DNA from 3 places in the Streptomyces sp. NPDC012835 genome. Region 1 is predicted to be linked to each of the others. Evidence: riboswitches for the same ligand, from Rfam matches in the RefSeq annotation. Region 1 holds a riboswitch; each other region holds the start of a gene.
The links. Region 1 has a riboswitch for thiamine pyrophosphate ahead of thiC (phosphomethylpyrimidine synthase ThiC). Riboswitches for the same ligand answer to the same signal wherever they lie in the genome.

Region 1 (6,961 bases):
GCTTCGCGTTCCGTGACGAAGGCGGCGCCGAGGCCGTGCGCGAACTGCTCTCCCAGTACGGCGGACAGCGAATCGTCCACGGCCACAGCCCCATTCCCTATTTGCTCGGGGAAGTCGGCACCGAGGACGACACGGACGGCGAAGAGGACTCCGGCCCCGGAGTGGAAGGGCCGCACGTATATGCCGACGGACTCGCCATCGCCATGGACGGCGGCGTCACCATGGCCGGGAAACTGCTGGTGGAACAGCTTCCGCTGACCGGCTGAGGAAATGCCGGACCGGTGATTTCCGGAAACCCCCTGTCACCCCGCGCCAGAACAGCTCTACCATCGGCTTATCCGTAGCAGGCTCTCCTCCGTTCCGCCGGCTCTCCGTCCCGCACGGACGACCCGGCCCTACGGAGTATCGGGGGATGCACATGAACAGCGCTCCACACCTGCTGAGCGAGGATCGCGCGGATTTCGAGCGGATCCTCGGCGACGCACTGCGCACCGCGCACGAACGGCCCGATCTCGCCGAGATCGGCCGCCGGCTCAATGCAGAACAGCTGCGCACGATGGCACTGAAAGCCACGGCGCTGATCACCGCGTCCGCCGCGGCGGAGTACGAGCATTACGCGAAGGTCCGCGAGGACGCCCGCTCGCCGGCCCTCACCGCCTCCTCGATCCAGGATTCCGTCCTCGACGCGGGGGACGACGACGCACCGGGCTCGGGTGCCGGACTCGCGGCCGTCATCACCGTGCTGGTCCCGATTCTGGGCGGCACAGCCGCGTTGATCTTCCTGCTCGTCGGCTATCTGCTCAAGGCCCTCGACCCCGCACCCGCGTTCGCGACCAGCATGCTGGCCGTCGGCTGGTTCTTCGCGGCCGTCACCGTGCTCGGTGTGCTGGCCGCGGCGGTGGCGCTGCTGGTCACCGCCCTGCGCAACAGCGCGACCCAGCTCCCGGCCGAGGAGTCGCCGAGCGGAGAGCCGCCGGACGAGGTGGCCCGTGCCCGGGAAGCCTGGCGCCACGCCCTACTGGAGCGGGGCATCCTGCCCTTCCTGCGGACCGCGCTGGCGGACCCCAGCGCCGATCCGGCCGCACCGGGGCCGCCGCGCCGGATCAAGCACCTGCCCAAGATCGGCTACAGCCGTCCGGACTTCTCCAGCCCCGACGAGGGCGCGGCGGACGGCCGGCGTCCGACCTTCAGCAGTCCGGACTTCACGAGCCCGGACTTCGGCGGTCCTGACCACCGGCCGGAGTAGCTCCGACCGGCGCTCAGGACGCCCGTGCCGTCGTACGAACGCTCAGTCGGCCAGCGGCAGATAGACCCGGTTCCCGGACGCCGCGAACTCCCTGGACTTCTCGGCCATGCCCGCCTCGGCCTCGTCCGCGTCCATGGCCTCACCGTGCCGGCGCCTGATGTCCTGCGAGATCTTCATCGAGCAGAACTTCGGACCGCACATCGAGCAGAAGTGCGCCGTCTTCGCGGGTTCCGCCGGCAGGGTCTCGTCATGGAACTCCCGCGCCGTGTCCGGGTCGAGCGCCAGATTGAACTGGTCCTCCCAGCGGAATTCGAACCGGGCGTCGGAGAGAGCGTCGTCCCACTCCTGCGCCCCGGGATGCCCCTTGGCGAGATCCGCCGCGTGTGCCGCGATCTTGTACGTGATGACACCCGTCTTGACGTCATCGCGGTCCGGCAGGCCGAGGTGCTCCTTGGGGGTGACGTAGCAGAGCATCGCCGTGCCCCACCAGGCGATCATCGCCGCGCCGATCCCGGAGGTGATGTGGTCGTACGCCGGAGCCACATCGGTGGTCAGCGGGCCGAGCGTGTAGAACGGCGCCTCCTCGCAGATCTCCTGCTGGAGGTCGATGTTCTCCTTGATCTTGTGCATCGGGACATGGCCCGGCCCCTCGATCATCGTCTGAACGCCCAGCCGCTTGGCCGTCGTGTTCAGCTCCCCCAGCGTGCGCAACTCGGCGAACTGCGCCTCGTCGTTGGCGTCGGCGATGGAGCCCGGCCGCAGGCCGTCACCCAGGGAGTACGTCACGTCGTACGCGGCGAGGATCTCGCACAGCTCCTCGAAGTTCTCGTACAGGAACGACTCCTTGTGGTGCGCGAGGCACCACGCGGCCATGATGGAGCCGCCGCGCGAGACGATGCCGGTCTTGCGACGGGCCGTCAGCGGCACGTACCGCAGCAGTACCCCCGCGTGGACGGTCATGTAGTCGACGCCCTGCTCGGCCTGTTCGATCACCGTGTCCCGGTAGATGTCCCAGGTCAGCTCCTCGGCCTTGCCGTCGACCTTTTCGAGGGCCTGGTAGAGCGGGACGGTGCCGATGGGCACGGGGGAGTTGCGCAGCACCCACTCGCGGGTGGTGTGGATGTTGCGGCCGGTGGAGAGATCCATGACGGTGTCGGCTCCCCAGCGGGTCGCCCAGGTCATCTTCTCCACCTCCTCCTCGATGGAGGAGGTGACCGCGGAGTTGCCGATATTGGCGTTGACCTTCACCAGGAACCGCTTGCCGATGATCATCGGCTCGATCTCCGGGTGGTTGACGTTGGCGGGCAGTACGGCCCGGCCCGCGGCGATCTCCTCGCGTACGACCTCCGGGGAGACGTTCTCGCGGATCGCGACGTATTCCATCTCCGGGGTGACCTCCCCGGCACGGGCATACGCGAGTTGGGTGACCGCCCGGCCGGGGTGGCCGCGGCGCGGGCGGCGTGGCCGTCCGGGGAAGACCGCGTCGAGACCCCGTAGATCGGTCACTGCGCTCCGGAGCACTCCCCCGCGCGGCGAGGTGTGCTTGAGGCCGTCGTCCTCGGGGCGGACCGGCCGCCCGTCGTACTCCTCGGTGTCGCCGCGCGCGACGATCCAGTTCTCCCGCAGGGGCGCGAGGCCACGGCGTACGTCGGTTTCCACCGCGGGGTCGGTGTACGGCCCCGACGTGTCGTACAGCGTCACATCCTTGCCGTTGGTGAGGTGCACCTGCCGGACCGGCACCCGGAGATCGGGGCGTGAGCCCTCCACATATCCCTTGTGCCAGCCGATGGACTTCCCGGCCTCGTTCGGATTTCCCGAATCGGAGGCAGGCGTGCGTGCGTCCTGAACGGTCATGAGACCTACTCCCTACGCCGGCATTACCCGGTAACAGGTTCAGCGGTCGACGCAGCTCAGGCGGGTGGGGAAGAGTCCCGCACCACCTCGTTCAGCGCCCTCTCAGCCCGGTGCTCCGAGCTCCCGCGTGTGCAAAGGTGTCTCCACGCTAGCGCCATTTCGGGCGTGCTGAACAGAGGGCCCCCTCCTTCTTGCGATGATCTGGCGGTGACCTCACCCCAGCAGACTCACGAGCCGCACGGCCACTCGCACAGCCATGGGCCCGCCGCGCCGGTCTCGCTCCATCTCCGTAAGGTGATCGCGGCGGTCCTGATCCCCTTCGCGGCCGCGGTCGTCGTCGGGCTCGCCGTTCTCTGGCCGGGCGGCGCCCCCGCCCACGAGCGCACCGGTGTGGGCTTCGACCGGCAGACCGAGCAGGGACGCGTCGTACAGCTCGAACGGGTCGACTGCAAGGACGTGAACGCCTCGCAGGTCCCGGCGACCGGTGACACGTCCACGCCGCAGGGGCGCGAAGCGGTGCAGGAGGAGACCGGCACCTGCAAGAAGGCCACGATCGAAGTCACCAGCGGCAAGGAGAAGGGACACACGTTCGTCGAGATCGTCCAGCCGGACGCACCGCGGCAGTTTCACGTGAAACAGGGCGTGGTGGTGGCGTACGCGCCTGACGCTCCCCGCGATCTCCAGTACTCCGTGACCGATGTGGACCGCCAGTTCCCCATGGCCCTGCTCGCCGGCATCTTCGCCCTGGCGGTGGTCGTGGTGGGACGCATGCGCGGAGTCATGGCGCTGGTAGCGCTCGCCATCTCCTTCGCCATCCTGACGCTGTTCATCCTGCCCGCGATTCTCCAGGGCTCGAACCCGCTGATCGTGGCGGTCGTGGGGGCGAGCGCGATCATGCTGATCGCGCTCTACGCCTGCCACGGTCTGACGGCCCGTACCTCCGTCGCGGTACTCGGCACGTTGATCTCACTGCTGCTGATCGGGCTGCTGGGGTCGCTCTTCATCGGCTGGGCGAGCCTGACCGGCAACACGGACGACAACACCGGTCTGATCCACGGTCTCTACCCCGAGATCGACATGAGCGGTCTGCTGCTCGCGGGGGTCATCATCGGATCGCTGGGTGTGCTGGACGATGTGACGGTGACCCAGACTTCGGCGGTCTGGGAACTGCGTCAGGCGGACCCGACCATGGGACCGCGCGCCCTGTACCGCGCGGGCATCCGGATCGGCCGGGACCACATCGCCTCGGTGGTCAACACCCTCGTACTCGCCTACGCGGGCGCGGCGCTGCCGCTGCTGCTGCTCTTCTCGATCGCGCAGTCGAGCGTCGGCTCGGTCGCCAACAGCGAGTTGGTGGCGGAGGAGATCGTACGGACCCTGGTGGGCTCGATCGGGCTGGTCGCTTCCGTCCCGGTGACCACGGCGCTGGCGGCGCTGGTGGTGTCCGCCGACCGGCACACCCCGGGACAGGCGGACCCCGGCCCGGCCGGACCGGCAGCGGCGGGGCCGACAGGCCCCGGCGCGGGTGCGGAGGGCGCCGGCCCGACCGGGCCGGGTACGGGTCCCGCATCCGGTCTGCCGGGCCCCGCATCCGGAGGGCCCGGGGAGGCCCCGTCCGGGCCGCCTCCGGGTGCTCCGGCTCGCGGTCTGGGTGGCGGCCGGGGCCGCCGCCGCAAGAAGTAGCGCGGGCGGCGGAAATCACCCGGACGGCCCTGTTCGACCGGCACCTGCCCGGGCTCAGCCGGCGTTCTCCTCAGCGAGGATGCGCCCCAGGGCATCCTCCAAATTGCCCTCGAAGTCACTCAGAGTGCGCTCCTGACCGAGCGGGACCAGTCGGTCCGTACGGTCCAGGAAGGCCACCAGCGGGGCCGCGCTGACCCGGAAGAGCGCGTGATCCTCGCCCACCTGGAGCCGCATGTGCACATCGGAGAGATCGTCTGGTGTGGTCGGCGCGATGTGCACATCGCCGTCCCCACTGGGGGTGTTGATGCCGTCGAGCAGCAGTTCGCGACCGAACGTCCAGGTGACAGGGGCGTCGCCAGGCAGATGAAAGGTCATCCGCACCGCGTAGGGGTCCCTCACTTCGTAGTGAAGTTCCACCGGGATACGGAACGAGAGCTCCTCGGAGACGAGGAAGCTCATCAGGACCTCGGCCTGGACCGACTCGCGCATCGTGTACTCCGGAGTAGATGAAGCAGTGGCTGGGAATGATCCCCTTGGACCCTCTTGACGCCATGGTGCTGTAAGCGCTAGCAGATCACAAGGAGTAATTTTTCAGATACTGATAGAGAAGGCTAGCGAGGTCAGCAGCGCGCCGATCTCTCTGTGTAATCGTTCGATCGCCGGAAGCAGTCGCTCCTGCTCTTCAAACGGTATGGAAATGGCCACTGCGGCGGCGGTGCAACCCACAGTGACGGGCACGGCCGCGCAGACCGTGCCCAACGCGTACTCCTGCCGCTCCAGGACCGGTTCCATCCGCCCCAGCGAGCTCAGACGCTCCAGCAGTGCGCCGCTGTCCGGTACGGAGTGCGGCGTGAGCGGGCGGACGGGATGGCGGCAGAGATGATCGCGGCGCTCCGCGGGGGTGAGCTGGCTCAGCAGGCACTGCCCGATGGCGTGGGCGTGAGCCGTCTCGCGGAAATCCGCCCATTCGTCGATGGCGGGGGACGCGGCGCTGTCGGCGACGGCGACCAGATCGATCTCGCCCTCGTGGTAGATCGCGAAGTACACCGGGGCGCCGACTATGTCGCGCCAGTGACCGAGGGAATCGGCGATCCTGCTGCGCCGGTTCTGCAGCGCCTCGCTGCGCCCCAGCCGCTCCACCGCCTCGCCGAGAACGAAGACGCCCCGCTCGCGGCGGAGGTAGCCCTCGTAGGTCAGCGTGCGCAGCAGGTGATAGGCAGTGGGCAGCGGGAGTCCGGCCTCACGTGCCAGCTGTTTGGCGGTGGCTCCGTCCGGATGGGAGCCCGCTGATTCCAGTAGTCGTAACGCTCGCCGCACCGAGCCGATCAAAGTAGGGGTTGCGGTGGTAGTAGCTGTGGCCAAAGGTCACCCCCAGGCTGCTGACGAGCCAATGCCCGCCCGCGGGGGCCGCCCCCGCGCGCCCGCCGCACCCGGCAAGGAAACCGAGGGGCCAGGGACCACCGAAGGCGCCTGAAATCAGGCGGACCCGGGAATCCCTGAAACCCCGCCCGGAAAGATCGCACAAACCCATGTTCGGAGCGGTCGTCGTAGGGATTTCCCAGGGTGCGGCAGAGAATGGCCACTCTAGGGGCACGCCGGGGCCCAGGTTGGTTTCCCGTTCACCTTTCCCTCGCGCGGGCTAACCGTCATACGGGACGACAGCCCTACCAGTCGCCTCGCGTGGACGACGAGGACGACATGAACTTCCGTACGACGTAGATCAGTCCACCGACCAGCGCCACGAAGACCAGCACCTTGAAGAGCACCGAGATCACGAACGTGAGCAGGCTGACGATCAGCCCGCCGAACACGACGAGGGCGATCACCGGCACCGCGACCCACTTCACCCACCACGGCAACCCTGTGAATATCTCCCGAACCGCCATCGCCCCTACCTCGCTTCACCGAGTCGCACGAGAATCCGCTGTCATCGTCGATGCTAGAGCGCCCGAAGCGCCCACGGTGGCCCACGATCCCCCGCTCTCCCCTGATCCGACCCTGAGACATGCGTCAGGGTCGAAGCGCGGTCAGCCCTCGGGAGGGGAGAACACCACCATCACCCGCAGATCCTCCGAGATGTGATGGAACTTGTGCGCCGTCCCCGCCGGCACGTAGACCACGCTGCCCCGCGCCACCTGCGTCGTCTCCATCCCGACCGTGATCGCGGCCCGGCCGCTC
Region 2 (6,961 bases), on a different contig from region 1:
CCGGGCCGCGTGCTCGCTCTCCGTCTAGGCCGCCGCACCCACCTCCTGGCCCAGTTCCGCCGGCTACTGGTCGCCGCCGCCTCGGCGGGCGTCGGATTCCTGCTGCTGTGCACGCTGGGCTGGGCCATGGGCCATCCCGCCGGCTCCACGGTGCGCCTGCTCTGGTGTCTGATCCCCCTGGCGGCGACGGTGCAGTTCGCCGTCGCCGTGGCCCGTACGGATCCGAGCGTCCGGCCGCGCGCCGGTCTGTCGGCGGTGGGCCTCGGCCCGGCCCGGCTGGCGGCGCTCGCCGCCACGTCGACCGCCGTGTCCTGCACGCTGGGCAGCGCGGTGGCGCTGCTCCTCTTCCTGCATCTGCGCGGTGATCTGACCGGGATGCCGTTCGACGGGGAGGCGTCGGAGCTGCTCGCGGCCGACCGCTCGCTGCCGCTGGGCGCCGCGCTGACGCTGCTCGCCGTGGTGCCCGTCCTCGCGACGGCGGCGACGGCACTGGCGCTGCGCAACCGGGGCGGCGCCGAACCCGGTGCGGCGCACGCCGACGCGCCGGAGGCGCCGGTGGACCCGGCGGCGGATTCCGCTCCCGGCCGCGCGCCGGCCGCGCCCCTCCCGCACTCCGACCCGGCGCCGGGCGGACTGCCCTGGGGCGTCGCCCTGACGGCGGCGGGGCTCGCGGTCGAGACGTACGCGAGCCGCAGCGGCGCGGGGTCGGTGCTGCCGCTGCCCGGTCACTTCGACGGCAGTCCGGCCGGAGTGCTGGCGGGCTGGGCGCTGACGGCTCTGGGGCTCGCGCTGGCGGGCCCCGGGATCACCCATGTGTGCGGCTGGCTGCTCCAGTCCCTGCGCCCGGGCGCGATCCGGCTGCTGGCGGGGCGCACGCTGATGGCCGAGGCCCGGCGTATCGGCCGTCCCCTGGGCGTGCTGTGCGCGGTGCTCTCGGGGGTGCTCGCCGCGAACTCGCTGTACGGTCCCGGCGACGAGCGCCCTTTCGGTCCGCTCACCGCCCTGGGCGCGGCCCTGGTGATCGGCTGTACGGTCGCCACGCTTCTGACGGCGACCGTGGAGGCCCGGCAGGTACGGGCCGCGACGACCCGCACGCTGCGGCTGGCGGGCGCCCCGGCCGCTCTCGTCCGTACCGCCGCTGCGGTCAGGGCGACCACCGTGCTGGCCGTGTTCACCCCGCTGACCTGGGCGGTGGCCTCCCTGGCGGCGATTCCGCTGTCCGCCTGAGCCCCTGAGCCTCTGAGCCCCTCCGCCCGGCCGCACCACCCGCGCCCTCGCCCCAGGGGCCCGGCCGCAGGGACGGCCGGGCCCCCGCACGCCTCAGCGGGATGCCGCCGCCCGCGCCCCGTCGGGACGGACCCGGTCCTCGCGGTCCGGCAGCACCACCACCTCGGCCGCCGCGAAGGTCACCCCCACCGCCTGGCCCTCGGCCGGCGCGTCCCGCAGGCCGCACTCGGCCTCCAGCGGAGGCGCCTCGCCCGCTCCGGCCGGGCGCAGCAGGACGGCGACCCGGCCGGAGCGGAACGTCCGCGCCCCGACCGTGCAGCGCAGCCCCTCGGCGGGGTCGCCCAGCCGGACCCCGGCGGGGCGTACCAGCAGTGTCCGCTCCCCCTGCGGGGAGCCGTCCGGTACGGGGACGGGGCCCCAGACCGTGTCGGCGGACGCGCCCTTCACCGTCGCCGTCACGACATTGTCGAAGCCGAGGAACCGGGCCACGAAGGCGGAAGCGGGCCGCTGCCAGACCTCCAGCGGGGTGCCGGTCTGGGCCACCCGTCCGTCGCGCATCACCACGACCCGGTCGGCGAGCGCGAACGCCTCGCCCTGGTCGTGGGTGACGGCGAGCACCGTCGTACCGAGCCGTCCGAACAGGCCGCGCAGCTCGACCACGAGCCGTTCGCGCAGACCGCGGTCGAGCTGGCCGAGCGGTTCGTCGAGCATCAGCAGCCGGGGACTCGGCGCGAGGGCCCTGGCCAGGGCGACGCGCTGCTGCTCGCCGCCGGACAGCGCGGCGACGGCTCGCGGGCCGGCGTCCGGCAGTCCGACGAGGTCGAGCAGCTCCGCCACCCGGGCCGTCCGCCCGGCGCGGTCCGTCCCGCGCATCCGCAGCCCGAAGGCGACATTGCCGGCCACGTCCCGCTGCGGGAACAGCTGGTGGTCCTGGAACATCAGCCCGACGCCGCGCCGATGGACGGGCACCCCCGCCTGGTCGGCGCCGTCGAGGAGCACCCGCCCGCCGTCCGGGTGCTGGAGCCCGGCGACCACCCGCAGGAGCGTGGACTTGCCGCTGCCGCTGGGGCCGAGCACACAGACGATCTCGTGCTCGGCGATGCTCAGATCCACCGCGTCGAGAGCGGTCCGCCCGTCCGCGCGGGCCCCGAACCGTACGGTCACGTCCGACAGGGTCAGCAGGGTCATCAGAACTCTCCGGAGCGGTCGGTACGGATACGTTCGAGCACCAGCAGCGACACCGCGCACACCACCATCAGGACCGTGGACAGCGCCATCGCCTGGCCGTAGTTCAGCTCGCCGGGCCGCCCCAGCAGCCGGGCCACGGCCACCGGCAGCGTCGGCCGGTCCGGGCGGGCGATGAAGACCGTCGCGCCGAACTCGCCGAGCGAGACGGCAAAGGCGAACCCGGCGGCGACCAGCAGCGCCCGCCGCACCAGCGGCAGATCGACCTCACGCCAGACGCGCGGCGGGGACGCCCCGAGGACCGCCGCGGCCTCGCGCAGCCGGCCGTCCACGGCCCGCAGTACGGGAAGCATGGTCCGTACGACGAACGGGACGCCCACCAGCGCCTGGGCGAGCGGCACCAGAATCCAGGAGGCGCGCAGGTCGAGCGGTGGCTTGTCGAGGGTGATCAGGAAGCCGAAGCCGACGGTGACGGCGGAGACCCCCAGCGGCAGCATCAGCAGGGCGTCGAAGCCCCGCACCAGCCGTCCCGCGCGCCGGGTCAGAGCGGCGGCGGCCAGCCCGCCCACCACCAGCGCGATCACGGTCGCGGCGAGCGCGTACCGCAGTGAGTTGCCGACGGCCTCCAGTGGAGGCACGAGAAAGGTGCCGCCGCTCGCCTCGGCCGAGCCGAGGGCCCGGTAGAAGCCGAACCCGTATCCGCCGGGCCCGTCCAGGGAGCGTTCGACCAGCACCCCGAGCGGCAGCAGGATCAGCAGCAGGACGGAGGCGAGGACTCCGCCGAGCAGCGCCCACTGCCCCCTTCCGCGCGGCCGGGCCGCCGTCAGCGCGGGGTCCACCAGCCGCAGCGCCGTCTCGCGCCGCCGTACGGTCCGCGCGTGCACCGCCAGGATCGCGCCGACGGCGGCGAACTGGACCAGCGTCAGCACGGCGGCGGTGGGCAGGTCGAAGATCTGCGCGGTCTGCCGGTAGATCTCCACCTCCAGCGTGGAGTAGGCGGGACCGCCGAGGATCTGCACGACGCCGAAGGAGGTGAACGTGAACAGGAAGACCATCAGCGCGGCGGCGGCGACGGCGGGGCCGAGGGCGGGCAGCGTCACCCGCCGCCAGGCCGCGAGGCGGCCCGCGCCGAGCACCCGCGCGGCCTCCTCCTGACGCGGGTCGAGTTGCGACCACAGTCCGCCCACGGTCCTGACGACGACCGCGTAGTTGAAGAAGACATGCGCGAGGAGGATCGCCCAGACGGTGGTGTCGAGGCGCACGCCCCACAGCTCGTCCAGCAGCCCGCCCCGGCCGAGCAGCGCCAGGAAGGACGTGCCGACGACGACGGTCGGCAGCACGAACGGCACGGTCACCACCGCGCGCAGCACCCCCTTGCCCGGAAAGTCGAAGCGCGCGAACACATAGGCGCCGGGCAGCGCGATCAGCAGGGTGAGCGCGGTCGACACGAGCGCCTGCCAGGTGGTGAACCACAGGACACCGAGGATGTCGGGGCGGCTCAGCACACCGGTGATCCGGCCGAACTGCCAGCCCTCGCCGGTCCTCAGCCCGCGCCCGACGATCGCGGCGACGGGGTAGGCGAAGAAGACCGCGAAGAACGCGAACGGCACGGCCATGAGGGCGAGCCGGACGGCGGTCGCCCGCCGTGCGGCCCCTCCGGCCCGCCCTGCCGGCCTCTTCGCCGTTACTTCACTACGAGCGAGGACCACGACTGGACCCACTGCTCACGGTTGGCGGCGATCTTCGCCGGCGCGACGGTCTCGGGCCGCTCGACGGTGGCGCCGAACTCGGTGAAGAGGGCGGGCAGCGCGACCTTCTCGACCACCGGGTTCACGAACATGTTCAGCGGCATGTCCGCCTGGAACTTCTCGCTGATCAGGAAGTCCAGCAGCGCCTTGCCGCCCGCCTCGTTCTTCGCGCCGGTGAGCAGCCCGGCGAACTCGGTCTGCCGGAAGCAGGTGCCGGTGGCCACCCCGGTCGGAGCCGTCTTGGGCCGCGGCTTCGCGTACAGCACCTCGACCGGCGGGCTGGAGGCGTACGAGACGACGAGCGGGCGCTCGGCCCCGGCCTTCCTGCCGCCGGCCGAGCCGGAGAAGTTCTCGTTGTACGCCTGCTCCCAGCCGTCGACGACCTGGACGCCGTTGGCCTTCAGCTTCTTCCAGTAGTCCTGCCAGCCGTCGTCGCCGTAGCGCCCGACCGTGCCGAGGAGGAAGCCCAGCCCCGGCGAGGACGTGGCGGCGTTCTCCGTCACCAGCAGGTTCTTGTAGGCGGGCTTCACCAGGTCGTCGAAGGACGCGGGGGGCGCGAGCTTCTTGTCGGCGAAGTACTTCTTGTCGTAGTTGACGCAGATGTCACCGGTGTCGACGGGCGTGACCCGGTGCCGGTCCCCGTCGAGGCGCGCCGCCGGGTCGACCCGGTCCAGGTTCTTCGCCTCGTACGGCGTGAACAGGCCGTTGTCGAGCGCGCGGGAGAGCAGGGTGTTGTCGACGCCGAAGAAGACGTCGCCCTGGGGCGCTCCCTTGGTGAGGATCTCCTTGTTGAGGGCCTCGCCCGCGTCGCCGCTCTTGAGCACCTTGACCGTGTAGCCGGTCTCCTTGGTGAACTCCTTCAGCACGGAGGGTGAGGCGTTGAACGAGTCGTGGCTGACGAGGGTGACGGTCCGGGACTTCGTACCGCCGGATCCGCCGTCCGCCGCTTCGCCCGCGCCGTCGGAGCCGCCGCAGGCGGCGAGTGTCGAGACCCCGAGCGCGGTGGTGATCGCGACGGCGGCCAGTCCGGCGGCCCGGTTACGGGTGGTGCTCACTGGTTTTCCTCCTGGGATGTCCAGGAGAAGACGCGGCCCCGCCCCGGCATCCGGGCGACCGGAACCGGGGCAGGGCGCAACAGCTTGAGTGGTGTCCGAACTTCCTACCCAGAATGACCTGGGCAAGGTTCAGAGGGTCTGCGGCCGCTGCCCGCTCTCACGGACATGTGCCGCACTCTCAGCGCTGTGGCGCTCCCCTGTCGGAAATCGAGTGGTGCTTTCCGGCCCAGGCTACAGGTGTACGGTCTCAGCGCTCCGAGGCGGCCAGCTGTCCGCACGCGCCGTCGATCTCCTGACCACGGGTGTCGCGTACGGTCACGGGCACTCCGTGGGCGGCGATGGCCTCGACGAACTTCTTCTCGTCCTCGGGGCGCGAGGCGGTCCACTTGGACCCCGGGGTCGGGTTGAGCGGGATCAGGTTGACGTGCACCCGCTTGCCCTTGAGCAGCCGGCCCAGCCGGTCGCCGCGCCACGCCTGGTCGTTGATGTCGCGGATCAGGGCGTACTCGATGGAGATGCGACGGCCGGACTTCTCCGCGTACTCCCAGGCGGCGTCGAGCACCTCCCGGACCTTCCAGCGGGTGTTGACCGGGACGAGGGTGTCGCGCAGCTCGTCGTCGGGGGCGTGCAGCGACACGGCGAGGCGGCATTTGAAGCCCTCGTCGGCGAACCGGAGCATCGCCGGGACCAGACCGACGGTGGAGACGGTGATCCCGCGCTGCGAGAGGCCGAGTCCGTCGGGCTCCGGGTCGGTGAGCCGGCGGATCGCCCCCACGACGCGCTTGTAGTTGGCCAGCGGCTCGCCCATGCCCATGAAGACGATGTTGGAGAGCCGGGCGGGACCGCCGGGCACCTCTCCGTCGCGCAGCGCCCGCATGCCGTCGACGATCTGGTGCACGATCTCGGCGGTGGAGAGGTTGCGGTCGAGGCCGGCCTGTCCGGTGGCGCAGAACGGGCAGTTCATCCCGCATCCCGCCTGGGACGAGATGCACATGGTGACGCGGTCGGGATAGCGCATCAGCACGGACTCGACCAAGGTGCCGTCATGCAGCCGCCAGAGCGTCTTGCGGGTGGTGTCGTCGTCGCAGGAGATGTGCCGCACCACCGACATCAGGTCGGGCAGCAGCTCGGTCGCGAGCTTCTCGCGGGCGGCGGCCGGGATGTCGGTCCACTGCTCGGGGTCGTGGGCGTACCGCGCGAAGTAGTGCTGCGACAGCTGCTTGGCGCGGAACGCCTTCTCACCGATCGCGGTGACGGCCTCGCGGCGCTCGTCGGGGCTGAGGTCGGCGAGATGGCGCGGGGGCTTCTTGGCTCCGCGCGGCGCGACGAAAGTGAGTTCTCCAGGTACAGGCATGGTGGATCCAGTGTCGCAGACATGCCGAAGGGGGTGCGCTGCCCTGTGGACAACGGACCCCCTTCGGACGAAAGCCCTGATCAGGACCCTACGAAGAGCACCACCAGCAGCCAGACCACCGGAGCCGTCGGCAGCAGGGAGTCCAGCCGGTCCATGATCCCGCCGTGGCCCGGCAGCAGCGTGCCCATGTCCTTGATGCCGAGGTCCCGCTTGATCATCGACTCGCCCAGATCGCCGAGCGTGGCACTGACCGCTACGGCCAGCCCCAGCAGCAGCCCCTGCCACCAGTGCCCGCCGTCGATCATGAATTCCATGCAGAGCGCCCCGGCCACCATGGCGAAGAGGACGGCTCCGCCGAGCCCCTCCCTGGTCTTGCCGGGGCTGATGCGCGG
Region 3 (6,961 bases), on a different contig from region 1:
GTACTGCTGATAGCCGGGGTAGGCGTCGAAGCCGGTGCCCCATCCGTCGGCGCTCTGCTGACTCCCCCGGTCCTCGCTCCCCTGCTCCCGGGCGGTGTCCTCGGACCGGGCGGCGGCCGGGGCGTCGTCGTAGCCGCCGTACGGCCCGGTGTCGTCGGAGCCGGACCGCTCCCCGTACGCCGGGGCGGCGTCCGCGGGCGGCGTGACCGGCTCGTACTCCAGGTCCGAGACCTCCAGGGCCGGTTCACGGTCGGCCGCCGCCGAACTCGCCCTGCGGCGGCGGCCGGCGCGGGGGCTGCCGCCGATCGACCAGCCGGTGGCGAAGCCGCGGCGGAACGAGAGGGTCACATAGGTCTGGCCGACCGCGAAGGCGATCGCGCCGACCGCGATGACGAAGACCTGGGGAATCAGGACCCCGAGGACCACCACGAGGAATCCGGCGAAGGCGAGGAGCCGCCAGCGCAGCCGCGCCTTGTACTGGAGCAGTACTTCACCCAGCAACCACAGGGCCACGATGCCGAATGCGATGTAGAGGACCGTCCAGCCCATGCGCGCCCCTCTCCTGCGGCCGCCCGCCCGGAACGGGGTCGGTGCGGCCGGTCACGACTGCTCGTGCAGTCCGAGATTCTCGTAGATTTCGAGCGTCGCCGTGGAGTTGTTGAGCGTGATGAAGTGCAAGCCGGGGACACCCTCGGAGAGCAGCTCGGCGCAGAACTCCGTCGCGAACTCGATGCCAATGGAGCGTACAGCGGCCGGATCCTCCTTGACCGCGAGGATCCGCTCCTTCAGCCGGGGCGGGAAGACAGCGGTGGACAGCTGCGGAAGCCGCTCCAGCATCCTGATGCTCGTGACGGGCATGATCTCGGGAATGATCGGTGTCGCGCAACCGGCGGCGGCGACGCGGTCGCGCAGCCGGAGGTAGCCCTCGGGGTCGAAGAACATCTGCGTGATGGCGTAATCGGCACCGGCGCGGCACTTGTCGACGAAGTGCCGGGTGTCCGATTCCCAGTCCGGCGAGCGCGGATGCATCTCGGGGAAGGCGGCCACCCCGACGCAGAAGTCACCGGCCTCCTTGATGAGCCGGACCAGATCGGCGGCGTAGCGCACGCCCCGCGGGTGCTCGACCCACTCGCCCATCGGGTCGCCCGGCGGGTCGCCCCGCACGGCGAGGATGTTGCGGATGCCCGCGTCGGCGTACTGGCCGACCATGTTGCGCAGCTCCGCGACGGACTGGCCGACCGCTGTCAGGTGCGCGACGGGGGTGAGCGTGGTGTCGGCGGCGATGCGCTCCGTCGCCCTGACCGTGCCGGCCCGGGTGGAGCCGCCCGCGCCGTAGGTCACGGAGACGAAGCTCGGGGCGACCGCTTCGACCCGGCGCAGCGCGTTCCAGAGATTGCGCTCGCCCTTTTCGGTTTTGGGCGCCCAGAACTCGAACGAATAGGACGTTTTTCCGGACGCGAGCAGATCTCGCACAGTCCGTGCGTGATCCGATCTGGTCGAAGCTGTACCGAGGGCCATATGTGCAGGTTAGCCAGGGCCTGCCGGTCGTCCCAACCGAACCGGAACATTTGACGGTAATGCCGGGTACCTGGCCGATCGCTGTCCACATGCCGATACGGGCCGGCGGCGCCTCGCCGGTACCGGCGCTCGGCGCCGGACGGGCCTCGCGCCGGTCCGGAAGGCCGGGTCACCCGTCGCGTTCGCGTACCCGCGCGGCCAGGGCCGCCGTCGCGGCGGCCGGGTCGTCGGCCTCGGTGATCGCCCGGACGACGACGATCCTGCGGGCTCCGGCGTCCAGCACCTCGTCGAGGTTGGCCGCGTCGATGCCGCCGATCGCGAACCACGGACGCTCCGGGGCCAGCGCCGCCGTGTACCGCACCAGACCGAGGCCGGGGGCGGGCCGGCCGGGCTTGGTGGGGGTGGGCCAGCAGGGGCCCGTACAGAAGTAGTCCACGCCGGGCTCGGCCGCGGCGGCGTCCACCTCGGCCTCGGAATGGGTGGAGCGGCCGATCAGCGGGGCGCTCCCGAGGATCGCGCGGGCCGCCGGGACGGGCAGGTCGCCCTGGCCCAGATGCAGCACGTCGGAGCCGGCGGCGTGGGCGATGTCCGCCCGGTCGTTCACGGCGAGCAGCCGGCCGTGGCGGCGGCAGGCGTCCGCGAACACCCGGAGGTGCTCCAGCTCCTCGGCCGCCTCCATGCCCTTGTCGCGCAGCTGGACGATGTCCACCCCGGACGCGAGCACGGCGTCGAGGAACTCGGGCAGGTCGCCCTGGCGCCGGCGGGCGTCCGTGCAGAGGTAGAGCCGGGCGTCGACCGTGGGCCTGTCGGCCGTGGGCATGGGAAATTCCCCCCGTTGTCGGTTCGGGCGGGTGCGCGGCGCCGCCATGGCCACCGGGGCCGGGGCGGCGCCGCGCACCGCGGACGGTGCCGGTCTCAGACGGCGAGTGCCTGGGCCCGGCGCTTCACCTCCGTGCCGCGATTCTCGCTGAGCGCCTGCGCGGGCGTGCCCGGCAGGCTGGGGTCGGGAGTGAAGAGCCACTCGAGCATCTCTTCGTCGGTGAAGCCGTCGTCCCTCAGCAGCGTCAGGGTGCCGCTGAGGCCCTTGACCACCTTGCCGCCGTCGATGAAGGCGGCGGGCACCTGAAGCGCCCTGTTCTCCCCGCGCCGCACGGCGATCAGCTGGCCTTCCTTCACCAGCTGCCGCACACGCGTCACCTCGACATCGAACATTTCGGCGATATCGGGCAGGTGGAGCCAGGCGGGGACGAGAGCATCGATCTTTGCGTCAATCTCGGTCACAGGACAAGCGTGCCATCCCGGACTGACAGTCGGTAGCCAAGGGCGCTGAAAGAGGCCGCCACCGCGTCGTGACCGTACCCGTACGTGACGGACGGAACAGCGCCCGGCCGGATTCCGCTCAGCGCACCGCCTTGCGCAGCGGTACGGACGGATCCGCCACCGCGTCCGGCGCGAGCCGCGCGCCCGCCTCGATCAGCTTCCTGCCCTGCGCCAGGTCCCGGGGCCTGCCGACGGCCAGCAGCGCCACCAGCACCCCGTCCCGCAGCCACACCGCCGACCACGCCGCGCCCGCCGGGTCGCCGCGCCGCACCAGGGTGTCGGCCGCGGCGTGGTGGCCCGCGTACTGCACGAACCGGCCGAACTGCTCGGACCAGAAGTACGGCACCGGGTCGTAGACCCGCTCGCTCTCGCCCACCACCCGCGCCGCGACGGTGTGCGGCCCCTGGAGCGCGTTGTCCCAGTGGTGGACCAGCAGCCGTTCGCCGTAGCGGGCCGAGGGGAAGGACGCGCAGTCACCCACGGCGTACACGTCGGGCAGCGAGGTGCGCAGCCCCTCGTCGGCGGTGACGGAACCGTCCGGGCCGAGCGCGATGCCGGAGTCCGCCAGCCAGCCCGTGGCGGGCCGCGCGCCGATGCCCACGACCACGGCGTCGGCGGAGAGCCGCCGCCCGTCGTCGAGCGTCACCGTGCCGGGCTCGACGGCCTCCACGCGCGCGTGGGTGAGGAGTTCGGCGCCGCTCTCCGCGTACCAGCCGGTCATCGGGGCCGTGACCTCGGCGGGCAGCGCGCCCGCGAGCGGCCGGTCCGCCGCTTCGACCACCGTCACGGCGCACCCGGCCTCGCGGGCCGCCGTGGTGAACTCGGCGCCGATCCAGCCCGCCCCGACCACCACGATCCGCCGCCGCTCGCCGAGGACCGGGCGCAGCCGCACGGCGTCGTCCAGCGTCCGCAGCGGATGGACCCCGGCGACCCCCGCGCCGCCGGGCAGGCCGACCGGCTCAGCGCCGGTGGCGAGCACGAGCACGTCGTACGGAACGGGTCCGGCGGCCGTGTCCAACTCGCGGTCGGCGGGGCGCACTCCGGTCACGTCGAGGCCGAGCCGCAGATCGACGGAGAGCGCGCCGAAGTCGATGTCGAAGGCCGAGCTGTCGGCCTTGCCGAGCAGCAGCGCCTTGGAGAGCGGCGGCCGGTCGTACGGCGGGTGCGGTTCGGCCCCGATCAGGGTGATCGGGCCGCGGTAGCCCTTCTCCCGCAGGGCGACGGCCGTCTGTACGCCGGCCATGCCCGCCCCGACGACGACGGCGCCCGGTCCCCCGGTCCGCCCCGGTCCCCGCCGCCCCTGGTGTCCCTGGTGTCCCTGCTGCTCCGGCTCGCTCACCCGGTCACCTTACGCAGAGGGCGCGACGGCCACCGCACGCCGGGCGTGCCGCGGCGCGGGCGCCCTTACCGCACCGGCGGGCCGGGCGTTAGTCTGGCGGGCGACACTACCTCGCGGGAGTCCGGACGCACCGGGCTGAGAGGGAGGCTGACGCGGCCTCCGACCGTACGAACCTGATCCGGGTCATGCCGGCGAAGGGAGGGGCTGGACGCCCATGCAGTCGTCTCGTACCGGTCGCACCGGCAGTGACGTCCTCGTCGTCGGGGGCGGGATCATCGGTCTCGTCACGGCCTGGCGGGCCGCGTCGCGCGGGCTGCGCACCGCCGTCGCCGACCCCGATCCGGGCGGCGGGGCCGCGCGGGTCGCGGCCGGCATGCTGGCCGCCGTCACCGAACTCCACCACGGCGAGGAGACGTTGCTCCGTCTCAACCTGGCGTCCGCCGAGCGCTACCCGGCGTTCGTCGCCGAGCTGGAGGCCGCGAGCGGGCAGGACACCGGCTACCGCGCGTGCGGCACGCTCGCCGTCGCCCTGGACTCCGACGACCGCGCCGAGCTGCGCGAACTGCACGCGCTCCAGCAGCGTTCGGGGCTGGCCCCCGAGTGGCTGACCGGTCGCGAGTGCCGCCGGCTCGAACCGATGCTGGCGCCCGGCGTACGCGGCGGTCTGCGGGCGGACGGGGACCACCAGATCGATCCCCGGCGGCTGGCGCGCGCCCTCCTGACGGCCTGCGAACGCGCCGGGGTCGTCCTGCACCGCGCCGGCGCCGCCCGCCTCGGCGTCGTACGCGACCGGGCCACCGGCGCCGTTCTGTCCGACGGCCGTGTGCTCCACGCCGACCAGGTGGTGCTGGCCGCCGGCAGCCTCAGTGGCACGCTGGAGGGCGTACCGGACGAGGTGCGCCCTCCCGTGCGGCCCGTCAAGGGCCAGGTGCTGCGGCTGAGCGTGCGGCCCCCGTACGCGCCGTTCCTGAGCAGGACCGTACGGGCCGTGGTGCGCGGCGGCCACGTCTATCTGGTGCCGCGCGAGAACGGCGAGCTGGTGATCGGTGCCACCAGCGAGGAACGCGGCTGGGACACCACCGTCACGGCGGGCGGGGTGTACGAGCTGCTGCGCGACGCGCACGAACTGGTCCCCGGCATCACGGAGTTGCCCCTCACCGAGACCTGTGCCGGGCTGCGTCCCTGCTCGCCGGACAACGCGCCGCTGCTGGGCCCCACCGCGCTGCCGGGGCTGAGCCTGGCCACCGGCCACCACCGCAACGGGGTCCTGCTGACACCCGTGACCGGCGAGGTGATGGCCGACGTGCTGACGACCGGCGCGCTGCCGGACCTCGCGCGGCCCTTCACCCCGCTGCGCTTCGGCGCCGCGCCGGCCCCGCACCCGCCCGTACGTCAGGAGCGAACCGTATGACCGACCTGCCCGCGACACCGCGCCCGACGCCCGTCGCCCCGCCCCGCCGCGTCCGTGTCCTGGTGAACGGCGAGCCGCGCGAGTTCGCCGCCCCGGCCGCCCTCGACACCGTCGTGGCCGCCCTCAGCCGGGCCGCCTCGGGGGTCGCCGCCGCCGTCAACGAGACGGTCGTCCCGCGCTCCCGGTGGTCCGCCACCTCCCTCCGGGAGGGCGACCGGGTCGAGATCCTCACCGCCGTCCAGGGAGGCTGACCGCCATGGCCGACGACCCGCTCGTCATCGGTGACACCGCCTTCGGCTCCCGGCTGATCATGGGGACCGGCGGTGCGCCCAGCCTCGATGTGCTGGAGCGTTCCCTGGCCGCCTCCGGGACCGAACTCACCACCGTCGCGATGCGCCGCCTCGACCCCGCCGTCCAGGGCTCGGTGCTCTCCGTCCTGGCCTCCCTGGGCATCCGCGCGCTGCCCAACACCGCGGGCTGCTTCACCGCGGGGGAGGCGGTCCTCACCGCCCGGCTGGCCCGTGAGGCGCTCGGTACGGACTGGGTGAAGCTGGAGGTCGTCGCGGACGAGCGCACCCTGCTGCCCGACCCGGTGGAGCTGCTCGACGCGGCGGAGACCCTGGTGGACGACGGCTTCACCGTCCTGCCGTACACCAACGACGACCCGGTGCTCGCCCGCAGGCTGGAGGAGGCGGGCTGCGCCGCGATCATGCCGCTGGGCTCACCGATCGGCTCAGGACTCGGCATCCGCAATCCGCACAACTTCCAGCTGATCGTGGAGCACGCACGCGTGCCGGTGATCCTGGACGCGGGCGCGGGCACCGCCTCGGACGCGGCCGTCGCGATGGAACTCGGCTGCGCCGCGGTGATGCTCGCCTCGGCGGTGACCCGCGCGCGGGAGCCGGTCCTGATGGCGGAGGGGATGCGCCACGCGGTCGCCGCCGGCCGGCTCGCGTACCGCGCGGGCCGGATTCCGCGCCGCCGTTTCGCGACGGCGTCGTCACCGGTGACCGGGGTGGCGGACTTGGACCCGGAGCGTCCGGCCTTCTCGTGAGGCGTCCGCCGAGGCACCGCGCGAGGCATCCGGCCGTCCCCTGTCCCGGTCCGGGGACGCCGGACCGTCACAGGTCCGCTCCAGTACCCGGGCCGGTCAGCCGGGGTGTCGGTCCCGGCTCGTAGACTCGACGGCGTGGATACGACCCTTCAGGACCCCATCGTCGGGCAGCTGCTCGACGGCCGCTATCGCGTCGACGCGCGCATCGCCGTCGGCGGCATGGCCACGGTCTACCGGGCCGTCGACACCCGGCTCGACCGGGTGCTCGCGCTCAAGGTGATGCACCCGGCGCTCGCCACCGACGTCTCGTTCGTGGAGC

Region 2: another riboswitch for thiamine pyrophosphate. It lies ahead of ACFY6S_RS28430 (thiamine ABC transporter substrate binding subunit); the one in region 1 lies ahead of thiC (phosphomethylpyrimidine synthase ThiC).
Region 3: another riboswitch for thiamine pyrophosphate. It lies ahead of thiO (glycine oxidase ThiO); the one in region 1 lies ahead of thiC (phosphomethylpyrimidine synthase ThiC).

What each region holds. Positions count from the first base shown of each region.
Region 1 is NZ_JBIBBW010000005.1:176,017-182,977, forward strand. It holds gene ACFY6S_RS22175 (metallophosphoesterase) at 1-266, shown strand, start outside; gene ACFY6S_RS22180 (hypothetical protein) at 413-1,246, shown strand; gene thiC (phosphomethylpyrimidine synthase ThiC) at 1,289-3,100, opposite strand; TPP riboswitch at 3,093-3,237, opposite strand; gene ACFY6S_RS22190 (YibE/F family protein) at 3,308-4,783, shown strand; gene ACFY6S_RS22195 (SsgA family sporulation/cell division regulator) at 4,838-5,272, opposite strand; gene ACFY6S_RS22200 (IclR family transcriptional regulator) at 5,375-6,145, opposite strand; gene ACFY6S_RS22205 (DUF5326 family protein) at 6,448-6,669, opposite strand; gene ACFY6S_RS22210 (cupin domain-containing protein) at 6,811-6,961, opposite strand, start outside.
Region 2 is NZ_JBIBBW010000008.1:260,385-267,345, reverse strand. It holds gene ACFY6S_RS28450 (ABC transporter ATP-binding protein) at 1-28, shown strand, start outside; gene ACFY6S_RS28445 (hypothetical protein) at 10-1,227, shown strand; gene ACFY6S_RS28440 (ABC transporter ATP-binding protein) at 1,321-2,415, opposite strand; gene ACFY6S_RS28435 (ABC transporter permease) at 2,415-4,028, opposite strand; gene ACFY6S_RS28430 (thiamine ABC transporter substrate binding subunit) at 4,097-5,215, opposite strand; TPP riboswitch at 5,299-5,424, opposite strand; gene rlmN (23S rRNA (adenine(2503)-C(2))-methyltransferase RlmN) at 5,463-6,569, opposite strand; gene ACFY6S_RS28420 (phosphatidate cytidylyltransferase) at 6,650-6,961, opposite strand, start outside.
Region 3 is NZ_JBIBBW010000002.1:322,517-329,477, forward strand. It holds gene ACFY6S_RS08910 (hypothetical protein) at 1-549, opposite strand, end outside; gene metF (methylenetetrahydrofolate reductase [NAD(P)H]) at 601-1,518, opposite strand; gene thiE (thiamine phosphate synthase) at 1,688-2,338, opposite strand; gene ACFY6S_RS08925 (Rv2175c family DNA-binding protein) at 2,434-2,799, opposite strand; gene ACFY6S_RS08930 (NAD(P)/FAD-dependent oxidoreductase) at 2,918-4,081, opposite strand; TPP riboswitch at 4,281-4,394, shown strand; gene thiO (glycine oxidase ThiO) at 4,392-5,588, shown strand; gene thiS (sulfur carrier protein ThiS) at 5,585-5,839, shown strand; gene ACFY6S_RS08945 (thiazole synthase) at 5,845-6,642, shown strand; gene pknB (Stk1 family PASTA domain-containing Ser/Thr kinase) at 6,778-6,961, shown strand, end outside.